2 regions of the Sphingomonas crocodyli genome follow, and region 2 is predicted to be linked to the other one. Evidence: predicted binding sites of a transcription regulator. Region 2 holds the regulator's gene; the other holds the start of a gene.
The links. The regulator LexA, encoded in region 2, represses DNA repair genes until DNA is damaged. The targets are predictions, from matches to a motif close to GTTCCNCNCTTGTTCT.
Positions count from the first base shown of each region.

Region 1: EOD43_RS21065 (ImuA family protein) is a predicted target of LexA. The motif match lies at 9,420-9,435, and genes of this name have one in related genera.

Region 1 covers NZ_SACN01000004.1:225,311-236,373, reverse strand. Annotated here, with positions in the region: gene EOD43_RS23925 (NUDIX hydrolase) at 1-217, shown strand, start outside; gene rpsD (30S ribosomal protein S4) at 441-1,055, opposite strand; gene EOD43_RS21120 (chorismate mutase) at 1,254-1,586, shown strand; gene EOD43_RS21115 (sterol desaturase family protein) at 1,562-2,377, opposite strand; gene EOD43_RS21110 (PEPxxWA-CTERM sorting domain-containing protein) at 2,464-3,432, opposite strand; gene EOD43_RS21105 (RNA methyltransferase) at 3,806-4,528, opposite strand; gene nrdR (transcriptional regulator NrdR) at 4,525-4,986, opposite strand; gene glyA (serine hydroxymethyltransferase) at 4,987-6,303, opposite strand; gene rpiB (ribose 5-phosphate isomerase B) at 6,300-6,758, opposite strand; gene EOD43_RS21085 (hypothetical protein) at 6,865-7,332, shown strand; gene EOD43_RS21080 (hypothetical protein) at 7,454-7,708, shown strand; gene ada (bifunctional DNA-binding transcriptional regulator/O6-methylguanine-DNA methyltransferase Ada) at 7,952-8,992, shown strand; gene EOD43_RS21070 (hypothetical protein) at 9,061-9,333, shown strand; gene EOD43_RS21065 (ImuA family protein) at 9,463-10,218, shown strand; gene EOD43_RS21060 (Y-family DNA polymerase) at 10,139-11,063, shown strand, end outside.
Region 2 covers NZ_SACN01000001.1:70,841-81,903, reverse strand. Annotated here, with positions in the region: gene EOD43_RS00410 (PAS domain-containing protein) at 1-931, opposite strand, end outside; gene EOD43_RS00405 (DUF3224 domain-containing protein) at 1,008-1,478, opposite strand; gene lexA (transcriptional repressor LexA) at 1,481-2,149, opposite strand; gene EOD43_RS00395 (molybdopterin molybdotransferase MoeA) at 2,226-3,416, opposite strand; gene moaC (cyclic pyranopterin monophosphate synthase MoaC) at 3,477-3,986, opposite strand; gene trpC (indole-3-glycerol phosphate synthase TrpC) at 3,983-4,774, opposite strand; gene EOD43_RS00380 (efflux transporter outer membrane subunit) at 4,919-6,424, shown strand; gene EOD43_RS00375 (efflux RND transporter periplasmic adaptor subunit) at 6,421-7,815, shown strand; gene EOD43_RS00370 (ABC transporter ATP-binding protein) at 7,805-8,527, shown strand; gene EOD43_RS00365 (ABC transporter permease) at 8,527-9,735, shown strand; gene EOD43_RS00360 (EF-hand domain-containing protein) at 9,732-10,454, shown strand; gene EOD43_RS00355 (response regulator) at 10,451-11,063, shown strand, end outside.

The DNA of each region.
Region 1 (11,063 bases), on a different contig from region 2:
TGCCGCCGCGCTGATCGACGATGGCGCGGGTCGCCTGCTGCTGGTGCGCAAAGCCGGTTCGCGATGGTTCATGCAGGCTGGCGGCAAGATCGAGCCGGGCGAACCATCACTGGCGGCCGTGATACGCGAAGTGCGTGAGGAGATCGGGCTTATCCTCGATCCTGACGACGCATCGCATCTCGGCTGCTTCGTTGCGCCTAGCCCGCGCATCTCGTAAAGGCCGAAGTCTTTCACGTCCGCATAGCGGGTCACATCCCCGCGGTTCTGGCCGAGATCGAAGAGGCTCTCTGGGTCGAGGGGGATGTGGCGGAAAGAATGCCGCTCGCGCCGCTGACGCGCGACCATATCCTGCCGCTGTTCCGCAATCTGAAAGCCTGAAAACAAAAGGGGCGGCCCCGAAGGACCGCCCCCTTGTTCGCCGATATCAGGCCGAGGCCGGATCAGCGCGAATAGAATTCGACGACCAGGTTCGGTTCCATCTTCACCGGATAGGGAACCTCATCCAGGGTCGGGACGCGGACGAACGAAACCTTAGCGGCGCCGTCGGCAGCGATATATTCGGGGATGTCGCGCTCCGACAGGCCCTGTGCTTCGATCACCAGCGCCATTTCCTGCGCCTTCGAACCCAGCGAGATTTCATCGCCCGGCTTCACGAGGCGCGACGCGATGTTGCACTTCACGCCGTTGACGCGGATGTGGCCGTGGCTGACCAGCTGGCGCGCGGCGAAGATCGTCGGCGCGAACTTCGCGCGGTAAACGATCGCGTCCAGGCGGCGCTCGAGCAGGCCGATCAGGTTCTGCGAGGTATCGCCCTTCATGCGCGATGCTTCGACGTAGCTCTTCTTGAACTGCTTCTCGGTCACGTCGCCATAGTAGCCCTTGAGCTTCTGCTTGGCGCGGAGCTGCAGGCCGAAGTCGGACATCTTGCCCTTGCGGCGCTGACCATGCTGGCCGGGGCCGTACTCACGCTTGTTGACCGGGCTCTTCGGGCGACCCCAGATGTTTTCGCCCATCCGGCGGTCGAGCTTGTACTTGGCGCTGTTGCGCTTCGACATATGTCTTTCCTTCAATCGCTACTACGTGGCCCGACGCCTGATGACGCCGGGGTTCTTCCCAGTATTCCGCGCTGCTTGGACCTTGTGGGATCGGCAGGGCCACCGCTTCACTGGGGTACGGGGCCGATTGCGAAGCGGCGCCTATGACGATGAAGCGCCGGATAGTCAAGCGCGAAGGGTTCCGCTAAGCCCCGCGCCATGACCGAAGAAACCCCCGCAAAGCCCGAGATCGTCCCCGCCGCCGATTGCACCCAGATGAGCGAGGTGCGCGCCGCGATCGATTCGCTCGACACGCTGATCGTCAGCCTGCTGGGGGAGCGGATGCGCTATATCGAGGCGGCGGCGCGGATTAAGCCCGATCGCGGCGCGGTGCGCGATGAGGTGCGCAAGGCCGCGGTGATCGCGCATGCGGTGAAGGTGGCCGACGATCGCGGCTTCCCGCCCAAGCTCGCCTATCAACTCTACGACATGCTCGTCGAAGGATCGATCGCGCACGAATTCGCGGTTTACGACGCCACGCGCGAGGGCTGATCGGCCTTCACCTCCGGCACGGGCGCGTCTTCCTCACGCGTCCGGATGCCATAGCGTTCGGGCCAGCTGCCATTGTCGGGCAGGTGGTAGGTGCCGAACAGCTTGTCGACGAAGGGCACCATCGGCGCATAATTGCGGTTGATCGGCCCCAGCCGCGCGTGATGCCAGTGGTGAAAGCGCGGTGACGACAGCACCTTCTCGAACCAGCCGAGCCGCCAGCGCAGATTGGCGTGGATGAAGAAGCTCCAGATCTTGCCGCCGATCAGCAGCAGCAACGGCGCGATCTGCCCGCTCGACGTGTTCGGGTTGCCCAGCCCCAGCAGATAGACCGGCACCAGCCCGCACAGCCGGGTGAAGATAATGTCGACCGGCGATGCGCGCGTGTTGACCAGGAAATCGAGATGCGTCGGCTCGTGATGGACCGCGTGGAAATACCAGAGCGGCCCCCATTCGTGGCTCAGCCGATGGCCCCAGTAAAAGCCGACCTCGCCCACCAGGAAGGTTGCGAGGATCGTCGCCCACATCGGCAGGCTGCCGATCCAGCGCAGATAGGCATCGGGCATGATCTCGTGCGATCCGGCGATCGCCCAGCTGATCGGGATGGCCAGCACCAAAGCGGCGGCGATGCCGTTGAAGAAGTAATAGCCCAGATCCTGCAGGATGGCCGGGCGCCAGATCTTGTTGGGGCGCAGCGCGAACAGCCGCTCGAGCGGAACGAAGATGACCGACAGGATCACCAGCCACGCGCACAGCGCGAGCACTTCACGAAATATCGGCTGGATGTTCGACATCAGCGGATCAGACCTTCACACCGCCTTATAGACAAAGGGCGCGACCACGTCGCGCCCCGTCATTGCCCTGCGATGGGCGGAAGCGTTCAGGCGGCGAGCGCGGGGCGCGTCGTGGCCAGCTTGCCGCCGCGACGGCGCAGCGCACCGCCGACCGCGCCGAAGCCGATCAGCATCATCGCCCAGGTCGTCGGCTCGGGCGCGTCGGTCATCGAAATGCCGTCGAGCAGCGAGAAGGGCGGCTGACCCTGCGGACCGCCGGTCGCCAGGAAGCTGAGCACCTGGGTCGAATTGCTGGCGGTGAAGTAGAAGTCGACCTTGCGCCAGTCGGTGAAGCCCTGGTCCGGGTTCACCACGAAACCCGTATCCTTACAGAAGGAGCAGGCCGGCAGGTTTTCGATATTCGCTTCGGTGTCGTCGAACTGCTCGTTCGGGCCCGAATTGGTCGGGATCACCGTGTCGCCCAGGCCGACGCGGAAGCCTTCGAAGGTCTCGCCGGTAAAGCCGTACTGCTGGGCCGCGGCCCAGTAGAAGGACACCTTGTACATGTTACCGACGGTCAGGCCGTTGATCGTCTGGCTGATCGGCAGGGTCAGGTTGCCGATGTCCGACGTATCGACCAGGTTGCTGTCCATCACCAGGAAGGCGCCGCCCGCCGGGCTTTCGCCGACGAAGCCGTTGTTGACGGCGTTCATGGGCTGATTGGGGCCATTGAGGCTGAAACGATCGCCGGGGCCGGTGCCGCCGCTGAAGTTGGTCAGCGCGCCGATCGAGGCGTTGTCGGCCTGACCGGCCTGGAACACGAAATTATAGCCCGATGTGACCCAGCCGGTCGGCGTCACGCCGCCGGTGCCGCCCAGGACGGCGCCGCGATCCGAAAGCGCGCCGATCTGGTAGTTGCCGGCGGCGACGCTGTCGCCCGCATTGCCCCACGTGCCGTCGGCGATCAGGCTCAGGTCGGTGAAGTTGCCGTTCACGACCCATTCCGCAGCCTGGGCCGATCCCGCGATCGTGAAGGCAGCCATCGCGGCCATGATGGCCCGCTTGATACCCGTCATAATCAGTCCCCGAACCCTAAGCTGCACAAATAATATCGGGGCTGTGGATAAACGAAAATGCCGCAACGCGCAATCCCGGCGCCTAAAACCAAAGGCTGATCGGAAGCCGGGTTCCGCGCCGCCAGCCGCCATTTTTCGGCCATTATCGGGCACTGGACCAGTCGAACGCACAAGTCCCGAAAGATAAGGCCTATTTTTATTCGACTGTCGGAAATCTTTACAGTTTCTCTTCGTTTTTCGGATCAATCACTTCTGAATAGTTAAAATAGCATGCTTAACTTTCGCGGTGAATCGTTTGCGAAGATCCGCGATGTAACAATTCGTCACATTCTGATTTGGGCACTTCTGCACCCTGATTCGAACCGGTTCCGAATCAGTCGCGTGTGCGGGGGCGCTCCAGCGTGCTCAGCACCCCGCGCAAAGTGCGCACCTCCTGCGCATCCCAGGCGGGTTTGGTCAGCAGCGTGCGCAGCATCCGGCGCGTCGTGGGGATGCGATCGGGCGGGAAGAAATAGCCCGCGCCGTCGAGCATGCGATCGAGATGCGCGATCAACCCGTCCAGTTCCTCCTGCGACGCCGGCGGATCAAGGTCGACCGCGGGCGGCTGGGCAAGCGAAACCCCCTTCGACCATTCATAGGCGACCAGGATCACCGCCTGCGCCAGGTTGAGGCTCCCGAACTCGGGATTGATCGGCACGGTCAGGATCGTGCGCGCGACCGCGACGTCGTCGGTCTCCAGCCCCGATCGTTCGGGCCCGAACAGGATCGCGCTGCGCCCCGGTCCGGCGTGGATCGCTTTCGCGGCCTCGTCGGGCCCGACGACCGGCTTCGTCACGCCGCGCTTGCGCACCGTGGTTGCATAGACATGCGCGCAATCGGCGGTCGCCTCGGCGACGCTGTCATAGACTTTGGCTGCCTCCAGCACCTGATCCGCGCCGGACGCGGCCGGCCCCGCATCGGGGTTCGGCCAGCCGTCGCGCGGGGAGACGAGCCGCATCTCGGTCAGCCCGAAATTGAGCATCGCGCGCGCGGCCTTGCCGATATTCTCGCCCAGTTGCGGGCGGACGAGGACGATGACGGGAGGCGGTGCGCTCACTGCTTGCCCGCCTCGGTCACCGCGCCCGCGAAATCCTCGAAGTCCTTTGCCTCGCGGAAATCCTTATAGACGCTGGCGAAGCGGATATAGGCGACGCTGTCGAGCGCCTTGAGGCCTTCCATCACAAGTTGGCCGATCGCGGCGGTGCTGATCTCACTCTCGCCGCTCGTTTCGATCTGGCGCTGGATGCCGGTCACGAGCCGCTCGACCCGCACCGGATCGATCGGGCGCTTGCGGCAGGCGATCTGGATCGACCGCTCCAGCTTGGCGCGCTCGAACGGCTCGCGCTTATTCTCGCTCTTCACCACGGTCAGCTCACGCAGCTGGATGCGCTCGAAGGTGGTGAAGCGCGCGCCGCACCCCTCGCACTGCCTGCGCCGGCGAATAGCCGCCCCGTCGTCGGTAGGGCGGCTATCCTTAACCTGGCTGTCTTCGTGGCTACAGAAAGGGCAGCGCAATCAGAGCTCCGGGTAGATCGGGAAGCGATCGCACAGCGCCTCGACGCGCGCCTTGACGTGCATCTCGGTCTGGCCGTTGCCCTCTGGGCCGTTCTTGGCGACGCCTTCGACGACATCGGCGATCATGTCGGCGATCTCGCGGAATTCGGCGGGGCCGAAGCCGCGCGTCGTGCCCGCCGGGCTGCCGACGCGGATGCCCGAGGTCTTGACCGGGGGCAGCGGATCGTTGGGCACGCCATTCTTGTTGCAGGTGATGCTGGCGCGCTCGAGCGCCTCATCCGCATCCTTCCCGGTCACGCCGACCGGGCGGAGATCGACGAGCGCCAGATGCGTGTCGGTGCCGCCCGAAACCAGATCCATGCCACGCTCCTTGAGGCGCGCCGCCAGAACCTTGGCATTTTCGACCACGGCCGCCGCATAGGTCTTGAACTCGGGCTGCAGCGCCTCGCCGAACGCAACCGCCTTGGCCGCCACGACATGCATCAGCGGGCCGCCCTGCAGGCCGGGGAACACCGCCGAATTGATCTTCTTCGCGATCGCCTCGTCATTGGTGAACACCGCGCCGCCACGCGGGCCGCGCAGCGTCTTGTGGGTCGTGGTGGTCACGACATGCGCATGGCCGAACGGGGTCGGATGCACACCGCCGGCGACGAGGCCCGCAAAGTGCGCCATGTCGACCATGAACAGCGCACCGACCTCATCGGCAATCGCACGAAAGCGCGCGAAATCGATGTGGCGCGGATAGGCCGAACCGCCGGTGATGATCAGCTTGGGGCGATGCTCCTTGGCAAGCCGTTCGACCTGATCGAAGTCGATGCGGTGATCGTCCTCGCGCACGCCATATTGGATCGCGTTGAACCACTTGCCCGACATCGCCGCCTTCGCGCCGTGGGTCAGGTGGCCGCCCGCATCGAGGCTGAGGCCCATGATCGTGTCGCCGGGCTTGGTGAGCGCCAGCATGACGGCGCCGTTCGCCTGCGCGCCCGAATGCGGCTGGACGTTCGCGAACTCGCAGCCGAACAGCGCCTTGGCGCGATCGATCGCCAGCTGCTCCACCTCGTCCGACGGGTGGCAGCCCTGATAGTAACGCTTGCCCGGATAGCCTTCGGCGTACTTGTTCGTGAAGACCGACCCTTGCGCTTCCAGCACCGCCTTGGAGACGATGTTTTCCGAAGCGATCAGCTCGATCTGCTTCTTCTCGCGCGCGATTTCGTGTTGCAGGCCGCCGAACACGGCCGGATCCGCGTCGGCCAGACCTCGGGTGAAGAACCCATCAGGCTGGACCTCGGACAGATTGGCTGTGGGGTTCGTGCTCATGCGGGCTCCTTTGCGAAGCTGGGGTTGGAAAGCTTGTCGCGACGGCCGGCGTGGCGGCCACCCGCGAACGGGGTTTCGATGAAGGCGGTGATGCAGGCCTTGGCCTGCTCGATGCCGATCAGGCGCGCGCCCAGCGCGATCACGTTCGCATCATTATGCTCGCGCGACAGCCGGGCGGAAAGAACTTCGGACACCAGCGCGCAGCGTGCAGCCGGGTGCCGGTTGACCGCGATCGAGATGCCGATGCCCGATCCGCACAGGGCGATGCCCTTAATGGCGCGGCCGTCGGCGACCGCCTCGGCCAGCTTGTAGCCATAATCGGGATAGTCGACCGAACTCGTATCGTCCGGCCCCAGATCGAGCACGTCGTGGCCCGTCTCGCGCAGCCAGCCGACAAGGCTCGCCTTCAATTCGAAGGCGGCATGATCGGATGCGATGGCGATTGTGTCGGCCATGACGGTGTCCTGCTGAGTCGGTTTCGCGGCCCCTCTAGGGCGTTGGGGGCGTTGATGCCACCGTCTTTGGCTTTCTATAGTGGAAGCTCAGCCTTTGGAGTGTCGAATGCGTCACAGTCAGCCCGCCATTCTCGCCGCCGTCCTGCTGCTCGCCGCCTGCGCGCGCGGCGAGAAGGCCGAGCTTCCGGCGAACGGAGTCGTCGCCGAAAATCTTGCGGTCGAGGTGCAGGAAGAGGCCGCGGCGGCGGACAATGCGACGCAGGCCGCGCTTCCCACCGACGCCTGGATCGGCAAGTGGATCGGCGTCGAAGGGCTCGTCCTCGATATTCAAAAGGCGGGCGAGCCGGGCAAATATATGCTCGGCGTCACCCTGCTCGACGGGACCAAGAGCTATGAAGGCACCGCTGACGGCGACCTGATCCGCTTCACCCGCGATGGCCGCCCCGAAAGCGTCCGCGCCGCGACCGGCGACGAAACCGGCCTCAAATGGCTCGCCGGCAAGCAGAACTGTCTGATGATCCAGCAGGGCGAGGGTTTCTGCCGGGACGATCTGACGCCGGCTCCTGCTAGCTGAACTTCTTCTCCCCTCCCTGCCAAGGGAGGGGATTGAGGGGTGGGTGTGCGCGTCTGCGCGCCTGAAGACTCTGCAACCCCGCCTTGAAAATGCCCGGAAACAGGCGTAGCGGCCCCGCCCCATGACCTCCGCCCCGATCAGCCCCGAGGATTTCGCCGCGCGCGCCCGCGCCATCGCCGAGACGATGGCGGGCCATGCCGCGCATCATGCGCTCGATATCCTGACCAACGATGTGCTGCGCGGGCTGGGCTATGGCGAAGGGATCGACATCTTCGAACGCGCTGTCAGCCACTGGCACGCCGCCGCCGATCCCTATCCCTATCGCGGCCCGTGCCCCGATTGCGAAGCCGCGGCCGACAAGCGCGCGGCCGCCTGAATCCCTCTCATCGTCATTGCGAGGAGACGCAGGCGACGAAGCAATCCAGGCCCAAACCGGAGATCGTCGCGAACCTCTCGTCTTCAGAACTGGATTGTTTCCCCCCGGATCAAGTCCGGGGTCGCAATGACGAGAATAGGGAGTGAGGGGCAGCCTTCGGTTTGAAAGCAAGCCGCGGGAAGCATCGCGGCTTGATCCGGCCCATCCTGTGCGCACATTGAAACCGTGCCGAAGGATGAGTCCATGAACGCCATCACTCTCGACCCCCGCTGGGCGCGGATCGTCGCGCGCGACGCGGAGGACGATTTCGTCTTCTCGGTCGCCAGCACCGGCATCTATTGCCGCCCCGGCTGCCCTGCGCGCACGCCCAGCCCGAAGAACATCGCCTTCCACGACAGCCCCGCTGCCGCCGAGGCCGCCGGCTTCCGCGCGTGCAAGCGCTGCCTGCCCGATCAGCCGCCTCTGGCCGAACGCCACGCCGCCTTGATCGCCGAAGCCTGCCGCCGGATCGAGGCGGCCGAGGAGCCGCCGGTCCTCGCCGAACTTGCCGCCGCTGTCGGCCTCAGCCCGCACCATTTCCACCGGCTGTTCCGCAAGATCACCGGCCTCACGCCCAAGGGCTATGCCGATGCCCACCGCGCCGAAAAAGTGCGCGGCGCCTTGCAGGGCGGCGCTACCGTCACCGAGGCGCTCTACGAAGCCGGCTTCGGATCGAGCGGGCGTTTCTACGCCGCCGCCGACGGTGCGCTCGGCATGGCCCCGTCTCGTTTCGCCAAGGGTGGGCAGGGGGCCACGATCCGTTACGGCATCGGCCCCTCGTCGCTCGGCCTCGTGCTGGCGGCGGTCAGCGATCGGGGCGTCTGCTCGATCCTGCTCGGCGATGATGAAGGTGAACTCGAGGCCGAACTTGGGCGCCGTTTCCCCCGCGCCGCCCTCGTCGCCGATCCCGATCTGGGCGATACGGTCGCCGCCGTCACCGCGCTGGTCGAGGCGCCGGGGCGCGGGCTTTCGCTCCCGCTCGACATTCGCGGCACCGCTTTCCAACAGCAGGTCTGGGATGCGTTGCGGGCGATTCCGGCTGGCGAGACGCGCAGCTATGCGGATGTCGCCCGCGCGATCGGCAGCCCGCGTGCCGTCCGTGCGGTGGCGGGCGCCTGCGCCGCGAACAAGCTTGCGCTCGCCATTCCGTGCCACCGCGTCGTCCACGGCAATGGCGACGTCAGCGGCTATCGCTGGGGCACGGAGCGCAAGCGCGCGCTGCTGGCCCGCGAAAAACTGTCATAATCGACGCGATCGTCAGGAACTGATTCACATTAAGCCGCGTTCGACCCGGAAATAGGGAGTCGCCGCGCATGTCCTACGAGCTTTTCTTTCGCGAACCGGCTTCGGGCCGACTGATCGCCCGTCGCGCGCTGATTTCGTGCGATGATGATCAGGTGGCCCTGCGCGAAATGGCGCGGATGGTCGACAGCAGCGATGTCGAACTGTGGGATCATGGCCGCCTCGTCGCCGCGCTTCCCGCCGCCCGCCGTGGCGGCGCCACGATGCGGGCTGGGGCCGTAAGCCTGTGGGATCGGCTGAAAAGCTGGATCGGCGGCGCCCCGCTCAAGGGTCAGACTGCCTGATTTCGCGCTCGTGAAAGCCACGACCTTTGTGGCTTTCACCGTTACATGACGCTCGACTTGACTCTCGCTTGGCTGGAAGGTGTATAAGAACAAATAGAGAACAATCAGCCGTGTGAGTCGTCCTGTTTCATGTCCGCGTCCGATCATCTGCTGGCCTCGCTGCGCGCCCGGGTCGATGCGATCGAAGGCGCGAAGCCGCGCGAGACGAGCCGCTTCACCCTTGGCCATCCTGATCTCGATACCCGCCTTGATGGCGGCCTGCCGCTCGGCCGGCTCCATGAACTGTTCGCGGCCGAGCCGGGGGATCAGGCGGCGGCGATCGCCTTCGCGCTGATCCTTGCGATGCGTGGCGGCAACGGTCCGGTCGTCTGGGTGCGGCAGGATGATGCGGTGAAGGCTGCGGGCCGGCTCCATCCGCCGGGCCTCGTCGATCTCGGTTTCGATCCGTCGCGGCTGGTCGAGGTGCTGGCGCCCGACGAAAAGGCTCTGCTCCGCACCGCGGGCGATGCGGTGCGCTGCACTGATGTCGCCTTGCTGCTGATCGAGCCGGGTCGCGCGCCGCGTGCGATCGATCTCACCGCCACCCGGCGCCTCTCGGTTGCGGCTGAGGCTTCGGGTGTCACCGTCCTGCTGCTGCGCGGTTCGGGCGAACCCGCGCCCAGCGCCGCGCACAGCCGCTGGCGGGTCCGCGCGGTTCCCGCCGTTCCGCTGGCGGCCGATGCCCCCGGCCACAGCGCGATCGACCTCACCCTGCTCCGCCATCGCGGCGGTATCGCCGAATTCAGCCTCACCCTGGAGTGGAACCGTGACCAGCTCGCCTTCCGGGAGCCGGCGCTATCTGGCGCTGTGGTTCCCGTTCCTGCCCACCGACCGGCTATCGCGTGAGGGCGTTCATGCCCTCGCCACGGTGGAAAAGGTCAAGGGCGCGATGCGGCTCGCCGCCGTTTCGGCCGAAGGACTGTCGGTCGGCCTGGCCCCCGGCCTGACCCTCGCCGACGCCCGCGCCCGCATCCCCGGCGTCGCAGTGGCGGATGCCGATCCCTATGCCGACGGCCTCTGGCTCGAACGGATCGCCGATGGTTGCGATCGGTACACGCCTATGGTCGCGATCGACGGCGCGAACGGCCTGCTGCTCGATATCAGCGGCGCGGCGCATCTGTTCAGCGGGGAGGCGGGCTTGCAGGCGGACCTTCTTGCCCGCCTCGATCGGCTGGGGATGACCGCGCGCGCCGTGATCGCCGACACGCCCGACGCCGCCCACGCGCTCGCCCGCCACGGCGACGATATTGGCGCGCTCCCCGTCGCCGCCCTCGAACTCGATTCGGCCGAAACGGTCGCGCTGCGCCGTGCGGGCCTCAAACGGATCGCCGATCTTTCCGCACGTCCCTCCGCCCCGATCGCCGCGCGCTTTGGCGAGGCCGCGACCGATCGGCTCGCGCGGGTGACGGGCGCACGCGACATCCGCATCAGCCCGCGCCGCCCCGAACCCGCTCTGGTCGTCGAACGCCGCTTCGCCGAACCGATCGGCCACACCGATGCAGCGCTCGCCGCAGTCGAGGCGCTGGCGGGGGAGGCAGCGGGGATGCTCGAAGCGCGCCATCGTGGCGGCCGTCGGTTCGAGGCGCGGCTGTTCCGCACCGACGGCCTCGTCCGCGCGCTCCGGATCGAAACCGGCCTGCCGACGCGCGACGTGCCGCTGCTGATGCGGTTGTTTCGTGAGCGGATCGACG
Region 2 (11,063 bases):
TCAGGTCGCCTTTGCGGGCGCGGACGATGCGGTCCATCAGTTTCATGCCCTGGCCGCCGTCGCGTGAATGGGCATGGACGATGCCGTTCGACAGCTCAGTCCAGGATATGACGACATTGCCCGTGGCCGTGGACGCACCCACCGAAACCGAACCGCCGTGGCGGATCGCGCCATGTTTGGAGGAGTTGACGGCCAGTTCGCCCAGCACTAGCGCAATCGCGTCCGCGCGGCCCTGATCGACTTCGCAATCCGCAATGGTGTCGATCGTGACCGAGCAGTGCGCGGTGTCGAACGCATCGACCAAAGCGGGGATCAGATCGGATATCCGGCAGGGGGCGTTTTCGCGCGACGCGAACAGCGTTTGCGATGATGCCAGTCCGGTCAGTCGCGTGACCATTTCATCAGCGAACACCTCCCGATCCGGTGTTCCCCGCGCCATGCCGGACATGAGGCCGCCGATCATGGCATAGCTGTTCTTCAGCCGATGCCGCATTTCCGCCGTCGTCACTTCGAGTGCCTGGCGCGTTATCGTGGCATCGGTCACGTCGCGCGACACGGACAGCAGCCCGGTCACTTCGCCGTCGTCGGATCGAACGGCGGAAACCGAAACATTCCACCAGCGGGGATTGCCCTTGGCTGTCGGGCAATAAGCGTCGAACCGCACGGCTTCGCCACGCCGAACGCGCTCGCAGGCGTCAAGAATGACGGGCCGTGTTTCTTCAGGCCAAAGCGACGACCATTCCGCACCGAGCATTGCGGATATATCGTCAATCTCCATCGCGCACTGCCCGTTGGCATTCATATATTCGAGGCAGCCGTCGATATTGAGGAGCTTCACGCAATCGACGCTCTGGTCGAGAACGGACGCCAGCGTCGCAATCGATAGCGAACGCACGGGTGCGGGAACATCGGGGTGGAGGGTTTTTGTCATACGTATCCGTGGTCCGTTACCTTAGAGGTCCGGATACGCAAATATACTTATGGACATTCGGGCCGGTTCGAGCGGCTCAGTTCGGCAATTTGTAGCGCAAAGTATAAAAATGCTTGCCGTCCTTCTCGATGCGAATGTCGAGGGTGCCGGTGATGCCGGTCAGGGCATCGGTGCCGCTGTCGGGGACGATCGCGATATGGAGGCTTGTGGCGCCGCGCGCCATCGTGCCGACATGGTCGAGCGCGAAGCCGCCCTTGCGGCCGGCGAGGGTGCCGGTGACGCGTTCGATCGCGACATAAGCGGCGGAGCCTTCGGTCTTGGTGTCGACGGTCAGCATCTTGCCGGTGCCGATGCCGTCGAGATCGCCGTGATAGACTTTGTCGAGCTTGTAGGTGCCGATCGGCGCGTCGGCCGCACCTTCGGGCGCGGCCTTCACGTCGAAGGCGCCGGTCGCGATCCGCTCGACCGGTTCGGCCGCCATCAGGGGCGAGGCCGCGAAGATTACGGCCGCGATCGGCGCGGCCAGCAGAAGACCGCGCCGGATCATCGTCAGTAGCGCCGCAGCAGGCCGGCGAGCTTACCCTGCACCTGCACCTGATCGGGGGCATAACGCTGCGGGTCGTAGGCGCGGTTGGCCGGATCGAGCCGGATCATCGTGCCTTCGCGGCGGAAATATTTGAGCGTCGCTTCGGCGCCCGCGATCAGGGCGACGACGATATCGCCGTCCCGCGCGGTCTGCGCGCTGCGGATCAGCGCATAGTCGCCGTCGAGAATGCCGGCCTCGACCATCGAATCCCCGGCGACTTCGAGCGCATAATGTTCGCCCGGCCCGAGCAAGGCGGCGGGCACCGAAAGGCTGCTCTGCCCCTCGAGCGCCTCGATCGGCACGCCCGCGGCGATGCGGCCGTGCAGCGGGATTTCGAGGACATTCTCATTCGCGGCGACGGGCGCGGGAACATTGGTGTTCGCGGGCTTCGGAGTCTTGGCGGGCTTGGGCGTCGCCGTTTCGGGCATTCGCACCACCTCCAGCGCGCGGGCGCGGTTGGGCAGGCGGCGGATGAAATTGCGTTCCTCCAGCGCGGAGATCAGCCGGTGCACGCCCGATTTCGATTTGAGATCGAGCGCGTCCTTCATCTCCTCGAACGAGGGCGAAACCCCGGTCTCGGCCAGACGATCGTGGATGAAGATGAGCAGTTCATGTTGCTTGGCGGTGAGCATCGCCGGCACCTCACATGACGGTTCCGGCACGTCGCCAGAACGAACGCGGAACATTTAGGCAACCGTTACGGCGCTGTCAAGCGAGGGAAAGCAATTCGACCTGCTCGCCCACAAGGGCTGGTGGCGCATGGGCCGGGCGGACCACCAGATGATCGGCGGCAGCCAGCGCGGAGAGGCCCGCGCTGTCCTGCCCGATCAGCGGATGGACCCGGCCGTCGATGAGGCGCGCGCGCGGATATTCGGCGCGCACGCCCGTGGCCGGAAGCGGGCCGGCGAGCGTGCCGGCGAAGGCGCGCGGCAGCGGATCGGCGGACCCGAGCAGATGCGCGATCAGCGGCTTCAGGAACAAGGTGGCGGTGACGAAGGCGGACACCGGATTGCCGGGCAGGCCGAGGACGATCGCGTTACCAAGCCGCGCGATCATCACCGGCTTGCCGGGCTTCATCGCGACCTTCCAGAAGTCGATCGTCGCGCCCGCCGCCTTGAGCGCGGGCAGGACGAGATCGTGATCGCCGACCGATGCGCCGCCGGTCGTGACGATGATATCGCTCGTCTCGGCCGCCTTTGCGAAGGCCTCACGGATCGCGGCGAGATCGTCGCGCACGATGCCATGATCGGCGACGGCGCAGGCAAGCGCGCTGAGCAGGGCCGCGAGCATCGGGCCGTTCGATGCGGGGAGCAGCGATCCGGGCGTCGGCTCTCCGGGGGCGACCAGTTCGTCGCCGGTCGACAGGATCGCCACGCGCGGGCGGCGGTGGACGGGCAGGGTCGCGTGGCCGCCCGATGCCGCAAGCGCGATGGCGGCGGGGTTGAGCGGCGCGCCGGCGGCGATCAGCGCCGCGCCCTCGGCAAAGTCGCCGCCGACGGGGCGGACGAACTCGCCGACCGCCTTGGGGCCTTCGCCGCTCATCGTCAGGCGATCGCCATCGCGCGTGGCTTCCTCCTGGATCAGGATCGCGTCGGCGCCTTCGGGGACGGGCGCGCCGGTGAAGATGCGCGCGGTCTCGCCCGGCGCCAGCGCGCGGTTCAGCCCGCCGCCGGCCGCGCTCTCGCCGATCACGGTCCACGGACCGGGCCGCTCGGCGAAGCGGATCGCATAGCCGTCCATCGCCGACAGCGGCAAAGCCGGCTGCGTACGGCGCGCGAGGATGGGTTCGGCGGCATAGCGGCCGACCGCCTCGATCAGCGAAACCTGTTCGACGGGCAGCGGCGAAGCGAGCGCGAGCATCCGCGCCTGCGCCTCGGCGACGGGAAGGAGGTTGCTCACAAGCACGTCATCCCGGCGGAGGCCGGGATCTCAGGCGTTTCCTGCCTCGTGCTCATCCCATCACTCCTGAGATCCCGGCCTCCGCCGGGATGACGAGTCTTCGGCGTGCCAGTCGCCCGATTTGCCGCCGGTCTTGGCGAGCAGGCGCACCCCTTCGATCCGCATGCCTTTGTCCATCGCCTTGGCCATGTCGTAGATGGTGAGCAGGGCGACCGACACGGCGGTCATCGCCTCCATCTCGATGCCCGTGGTGTAGGCAGTGACGACCGTCGCGGTGGCGCGGATGCCATCGGCCTCGATCACCAGATCGAGCGTGACGCCCGCGATCGGGAGCGGATGGCAGAGCGGGATCAGCTCGGCTGTCTTCTTCGCCGCCATGATCCCGGCAATGCGCGCGACAGCCAGAACGTCGCCCTTCTTCACAGATCCCTCGGCGATGGCGGCAAGGGCGGCGGGCGCGATCAGGATGCGGCCTTCGGCGGTGGCACTGCGCTGCGTGGTCGCCTTGGCCGAAATGTCGACCATCCGCGCGGCGCCGTCGGCGTCGATATGGGTGAGCTTGTCGGTCACGCGCCCATCAGCAGGCGGCGCGTTGCCGCCGCCACATCAGCCTCGCGCATCAGCGCCTCGCCGACCAGGAAGCAGCGGACGCCATGTTCGGCCATCGCATCGAGATCGGCCTTCGATCCCAGCCCGCTTTCGGCGACGAAGGTGCAGCCTTCGGGCGCGCGGCCGACCAGTTCGTAGGTGCGCGCGAAATCGACACTGAAATCGCGCAGATCGCGATTGTTGACCCCGATGAGCCGCGACTTGAGGGCGAGCGCGCGATCGAGTTCGGCGGCGTCATGCACCTCGACCAGCACGTCCATGCCCCAGTCGATCGCTGCAGCCTCGATCTCGGCCATCGCCGAATCTTCCAACGCCGCGACGATGATCAGGATCGCGTCGGCGCCCAGTGCGCGCGCCTCGGCCACCTGCCACGGATCGACCATGAAGTCCTTGCGCAGGCAGGGCAGGGTGCACGCCTCGCGCGCGGCGACCAGATAATCGTCATGCCCCTGGAAATAGGGCACGTCCGTCAGCACCGAGAGGCAGGCGGCGCCGGCGCTTTCATAGGCGCGGGCATGCGCGGGCGGATCGAAATCGGCGCGGATCAGCCCCTTGGAGGGCGACGCCTTCTTGATCTCGGCGATCAGCGCGTGGCCGATCCCCGCCTTGCGATCGAGCGCGGCGCGGAAACCGCGCGGGGCCGACTGCGCCCTCGCCGCGGCATCGAGCGCGGCCTGGCTGGTTGCGGCCTTGCGCGCCGCCACATGATCGCGCTTCGCGTCGCAGATTTCGATGAGCTTGTTCGCCATGATCCGGTCCGCATAGCGGCTGGTTGAGAGGGCGGGAAGGCCTCATACGGTTGCGAATGAAGCCGTTCGCGGCCTATGTGCAGGTGCGAACGGATATTTCACGCGTGAAATCTGCTGACAGGAAAGCCCCCTAGACCGGTGACGATGCGGCACGGCCTGAACAGACTTGCGATCGGTGCGATGGTGCCGGGCCTGATCTCTATGCTGCTTCTCAGCGGCTGCGCGGTCGGCCCCGATTATAAACCGAAGGCCAATGCCGATCTGAAGGTGCCCCGCGCCTTCGTGGCGTCGGACCCGAGCGAGGCGGATGCCGAACCGCTCGATCTCGCCCAGTGGTGGCGCGAGTTCGACGATCCGGTGCTGACCAATCTCGTCGATCGCGCCTTTGCCGCCAATCTCGATATCGCCGCCGCCGCCGCCCGGCTGGCGCAGGCGCGCGCCACGTTGCGCGGCACGCAGGGGCAATTGCTGCCGACCGCCGATGTCAGCGGGTCGGCCAACCGATCGGTCGGCAATCAGAGTTCGTCCTTCATCGATCCGACGACGGGGCAGACCGTCTCGCGCGGCGGCGACACGACCATCTATCGCGGCAGCGCGACCGTGGCGTGGGAGGCGGACGTGTTCGGCCGCATCCGCCGATCGGTCGAGGCGGCACGCGCCGATATGCAGTCGCAGGCGGCGAACCTGGCCTTCGCGCAGGCGGGCGTCGCCTCCGAAGTCGGGCTCAACTACATCAACGCGCGGCTGGCGCAGATCCGGCTGCGGATCGCGCGCGACAATCTGGCGGCGCAGGACGATACGCTGCAGATCGTCGGCTGGCGGCGGCAGGCGGGGCTGGTCAGCAGCCTCGATTACGAACAGGCGCGGCAATTGCGATCGCAGACGGCGGCGTCGCTGCCGGGGATCGAAAATGACTATCTGACCGCGGTCAATCGGATCGCGGTGCTGCTGGGCGAGACGCCAGGTGCGATCACTCCGCTGATCGATCCGCCCGCCTCGCTGCCGCTGGCACCGGGCGTCGGTGCGCCGATCCCGGCGGTGGTCGTGCAACGCCGGCCCGATATCCGCGCCGCCGAACGCACGCTCGCCGCCGAGGTCGCGCGGATCGGCGTGCAGACTGCGCAACTTTATCCCGCGCTCCGCCTGTCGGGGTCGTTCAGCGGATCGGCCACCACGGTCGGCAACGTCATCAACGACGGCGTCGGTCAGCTGGTCGCCGGGATCACCGCGCCGATCTTCCAGGGCGGGCAGATCCGCGCCGCGATCCGGGGGCAGCGCGCCTCGGCCGACGCGGCGCTCGCCAGTTATCAGTCGACCGTGCTGGTCGCGTTGGAGGAGGTCGAGAATGCGCTGAAGGGTCGCGAGGCGGCCGAACGCAGCGTTACCGATGTCTCGATCGGCGCGGAAGCGGCGGCGAACGCGCTGATCTACGCGCAGGATCAGTATCGCGCCGGCCTGATCGACTTTCAGGCGTTGCTCGATGCGCAGCGCACCCGGCTGTCGAGCCAGGACAGCGAAGCGCAGGCGCGCGCCGCGCGTGCGACCGCGACGATCCAGCTTTACAAGGCGCTTGGCGGCGGATGGGAATCCGCGCCGACGCCAGCCCCTGGCCCCTATGAGGGCGGGACCAATTCCAAGACGAGGCCATGATGGACCGACCGACCAGTGATCCGCACGCCGACGATCTCGATGCCTTTCTGGGTGTCGAGCCCAAGTCGGAACGTGCGTTGTGGATCCGGCGCGGGGCGATCGGGCTGGCGGTGGTGCTGGGCCTGCTGATCATCTGGCGGCTGTTCACGGGCAGCGGCAATGACGCGGCCTATGCGACCCGCGCGGTCGAAAAAGGCGATCTGACCGTCATCGTTTCGGCCACCGGCAATCTGGCGCCGACCAATCAGGTCGATGTCGGCTCCGAACAGTCGGGCACCGTGACCGATGTCTATGTCGACAATAATGACCGGGTGAAGAAGGGGCAGCTGATCGCAAAGATCGATCCGCAGCGTTTTCAGGACACGGTGAATCAGGGCCTCGCGGGCGTCGCATCGGCCGAGGCGAGCGTGCAGCAGGCGGAAGCCACGTTGCTCCAGTCGCGCGCCACGCTGCGCCGGATGGAACAGGTCTATAAGCTGTCGGGCGGCAAAGTGCCGTCGGGCACCGAACTCGACACCGCTCGCGCCGATGTCGCGCGCGGCGAGGCGGGGGTCGCGACCGCAAAGGCATCGGTCGAACAGGCCAAGGCGACTTTGTCGACCGCCGAGTTCAACCTGAGCCGCGTCTTCATTAAATCGCCGGTCAACGGGCAGGTGCTGTCGCGATCGATCGAGCCGGGGCAGACCGTCGCCGCCTCGTTCAACGCGCCGGTATTGTTCACGATCGCCGAGGATCTGCACCAGATGCGGCTTGAGGTGAAGGTGGACGAGGCGGACGTTGGGCAGGTGGCGAAGGGCCAGCGCGCGACCTTCACCGTCGATGCCTTCCCCGGCCGCACCTTCCCCGCGTCGATCGAGCGGGTCGATGTCGGTGCCAATGCGTCGAGCAGTTCGTCATCCTCGTCGAGCAGCACGACCACGACCGCCACGACCAGCGGCGTCGTCGCCTATACCGCGCGGCTCACGGTGGCGAACAAGCAGGGCGTGCTGCGTCCGGGGATGACGGCGACCGCCGACATCGTCACGTCGGAGCGCAAGAATGTGCTGCTGGTGCCGACCGCGGCGTTGCGTTTCACGCCGGGCAGCGGCGCGGGCGCCAGCCAGGGCGGCGGCATCACCAGCGTGATCGCCCCGCCGCGTCCGCGTCGCGGCAGCGGCGGCAGCCGCGAGGCGGCGATCGGGCGCGGCAGCAAGCAGACCGTCTATATCGTCGGATCGGGTGGCAAGCCCAAGGCCGTCGAAGTCACTGTGGGCGCGAGCAATGGCAGCCAGGTCGAGATTGTCGGCGGTGATCTGAAGGAAGGCGATCAGGTCGTGATCGGCCAATATGCGACGGGCCAGTCGGGCGGCGGCGCGGGCGCGCAGGGCGGGCAGCGGCGCAATGCCCAATGATGCGGGCGCGTCCGACGCGCTGATCCGGCTTCGCGGCGTCACCAAGACCTTCGGCGAGGGCGCGACCGCGTTTCAGGCGCTTAAGGGTGTCGACCTCGATATCGCGCGCGGCGATTTCGTTGCGGTGATGGGGCCTTCGGGTTCGGGCAAGTCGACGACGATGAACATCCTCGGCTGCCTCGACGTGCCGACATCGGGCCAGTTCCTGTTTCGCGGTCATCCGGTCGAAACGCTCGACCGCGATCAGCGCGCCTTGCTGCGCCGCCGCTATCTCGGCTTCGTGTTTCAGGGGTTCAACCTGCTCGCGCGCACCACTGCGCTCGAAAATGTCGAACTGCCGCTGGTCTATCGCGGTGAGGACAAGGCGAAGCGGCACGAACTGGGCATGGCCGCGCTCGACAAGGTTGGGCTGGCCGACTGGTGGGATCATACCCCGGCAGAGCTTTCGGGCGGCCAGCAGCAGCGCGTCGCAATCGCCCGCGCGATCGTCACCCACCCTGACGTGCTTCTGGCGGACGAGCCGACCGGCAATCTCGATTCGGCGCGCTCGATCGAGATCATGGAGCTGCTGACCGATCTCAACCGCAACAGCGGGATCACCGTGCTGATGGTCACGCACGAACCCGACATGGCGGCGTTCGCGCGCACGATCATCCATTTCAAGGATGGCCTCGTCGAACGGATCGAAAAGAGTCCGGGGGTTGTGGGCTGATGTGGGCGACCACGCTCCTCCTCGCGATCCGCGAGATACGGCGGCATCTGCTCCGCTCGTTCCTGACGATCCTCGGCATCGTCATCGGCGTCTGGGCGGTCGTGACGATGGTGACGCTGGGCAATGGCGCGACCCAGGCGGTCAAGACGCAAATCTCCAGCCTGGGCGCCAATGTGCTGCAGGTCCGCCCCGGCCAGGGCTTCGGGCGTGGCGGCGGCGGGCCGCAGCCGCCCGATTTCAAGATCGAGGATCTCGATGCGATCCGCGAACAGATCGTGGGGGTGACGGCGGTGGCGCCGCAGGTCCAGTCGAGCGGCGCGGCGGTCTATAACGCCGCCAACTGGTCGACGACGATCAACGGCACCAATCGCGAATATTTCACCGCGCAGCCGTGGACGATCACCGAAGGCCGCATCTTTTCGGAAGCCGAGGAGCAGGCGGGCAAGGCGGTCTGCGTGATCGGCAACACCGTCAACAGCCGGCTGTTCCGCGGTGTCGAGGCGGTCGGGCAGCGTTTCCGTATCAAGAATATCAGCTGCGAAGTGATCGGCACGCTCGCGGCCAAGGGGCAGGGCGGCTTCGGCAACGATCAGGATGATGTCGTGATCATGCCGTACAAGGCGGTCCAGCGCCGGATGACCGGCAATCGCGATATCCGCGCGATCCTGGTCTCGGTCGACGAAGCCTATGACAGCCAGAAGGTGCAGGCATCGCTCAAGGAATTGCTGCGCGAGCGGCGCCACCTGACCGACGAGGCCGAGGATGATTTCAACATCTTCGACACCAAGCAGATTTCGGACACATTGTCGGGCACGACGCAGATCCTGACAGCCCTGCTCGGCGCGGTCGCGGCGGTCAGCCTGCTCGTCGGCGGGATCGGCATCATGAACATCATGCTGGTGTCGGTGACCGAACGGACGCGCGAAATCGGCATCCGCCTCGCGATCGGCGCGGTCGGCAAGGAGGTGCTGATGCAGTTCCTGGTCGAGGCGGTGGTGCTGTCGTCGCTGGGCGGGTTGCTCGGTCTTGTTCTCGCTTTGCTGTCGACGCTCGCGCTCGCACCGGTGCTCAAGGTGCCCTTCATCTTCGACGTGCAGATCAACCTGCTCGCCTTCTTCTTTTCGGCGGCGATCGGGGTCGTGTTCGGCTATTTCCCGGCTAAGCGCGCCGCCTCGCTCAACCCTATCGACGCGCTGAGGCACGAATGAGGATCGCGCTCGCCCTGCTCGCCGCCGCGACGCTTTCGGGCGCTGCGCTCGCGAAGAAGGCCGAGCCGACGGTGTGCCCCGGCCCGGTGCCGACCCAGTTGTTCATCTCCCCGGTCGGCGAGCCCTTCCGCCCGCAGCCCGATGGCGGCGATCCGGTGACGCGCTGGTTCGACGGGGCCGATCGCAACCATGACGGGCAGGTCACCCAGAGCGAGCTGATCCTTGACGCCGATCGCTTCTTCGCGACGCTCGACAAGGATCATAATGGCGAATTGTGGCCCGACGAGATCAGCGACTACGAAGAAAATGTCGCGCCCGAGGTGAAGCTGTATCGCGCGCGCCAGCCCGGAGCCGCGCCGGCAGAGCGCCCGAGTGCCGAAGCGATCAAAGAGGCACGCGAACGGATGAAGCGGCGCGCCAAGGGCGATGGCGGCTATGACGGGCCGATGGGCGCGGGGCGCTATGCCTTCCTGAACGTCCCCAATCCGGTCGCGGGGGCCGATGCCGATCTCAATCGCGCGATCAGCCGCGACGAATTCCGCCGGATGGCGGCCGATCGCTTCCGCGATCTCGATCCCAATCTCACCAAGGCGCTGACCCTCGCCACCCTGCCGCGCACCCCCGCGCAGATCGAGGCGAACCGGCGCTGCATCGAAAAAGCCAAGGAGAAGGCGTCGGGCAGGACGCCGGAGAAGCGCAAGGAGCCTGCCCGCCCATGAATCAGGTCAACACCGCCAATCCCGAAATCCTGGTCGTCGACGACGACAATGATCTGCGCACTTTGATCACCGATTTCCTGCGCCAGAATGGCCTGTCGGTCGAAAGCGCGGCCGATGCGGTGGCGATGGACGCGGCGATCGCGGCGAAGCGGCCCGATCTGATCGTCCTCGATCTGATGATGCCGGGGGAGGACGGGCTGTCGGTGCTGCGCCGCATCCGCAAGCCCGGCGGCCCCGCGATCATCATGCTGTCGGCGATGGGCGAGGATACCGATCGGATCATCGGGCTGGAGGTCGGCGCCGACGATTATCTGCCCAAGCCCTGCAATCCGCGCGAATTGCTCGCCCGCATCCGCGCCGTCCTGCGGCGCAAGGCTGAAGAGGGTGCGGCGGCCAATGGCAGCGGGCAGCAGCGTCGCTTCGGCGCCTGGGCGCTCGACGTCGTCCAGCGTGAGGTGCGCCGCGCGGGCGCGCCGGCCGCGCCGCTGACCGACGCCGAGTTTCGCGTGCTTGTCGCCTTCCTCGATCGGCCTCAACGCGTTTTGACGCGCGATCAGATCATCGAAGCGGGCAAGGGGCTCGACAGCGACGTCTATGACCGCGCGATCG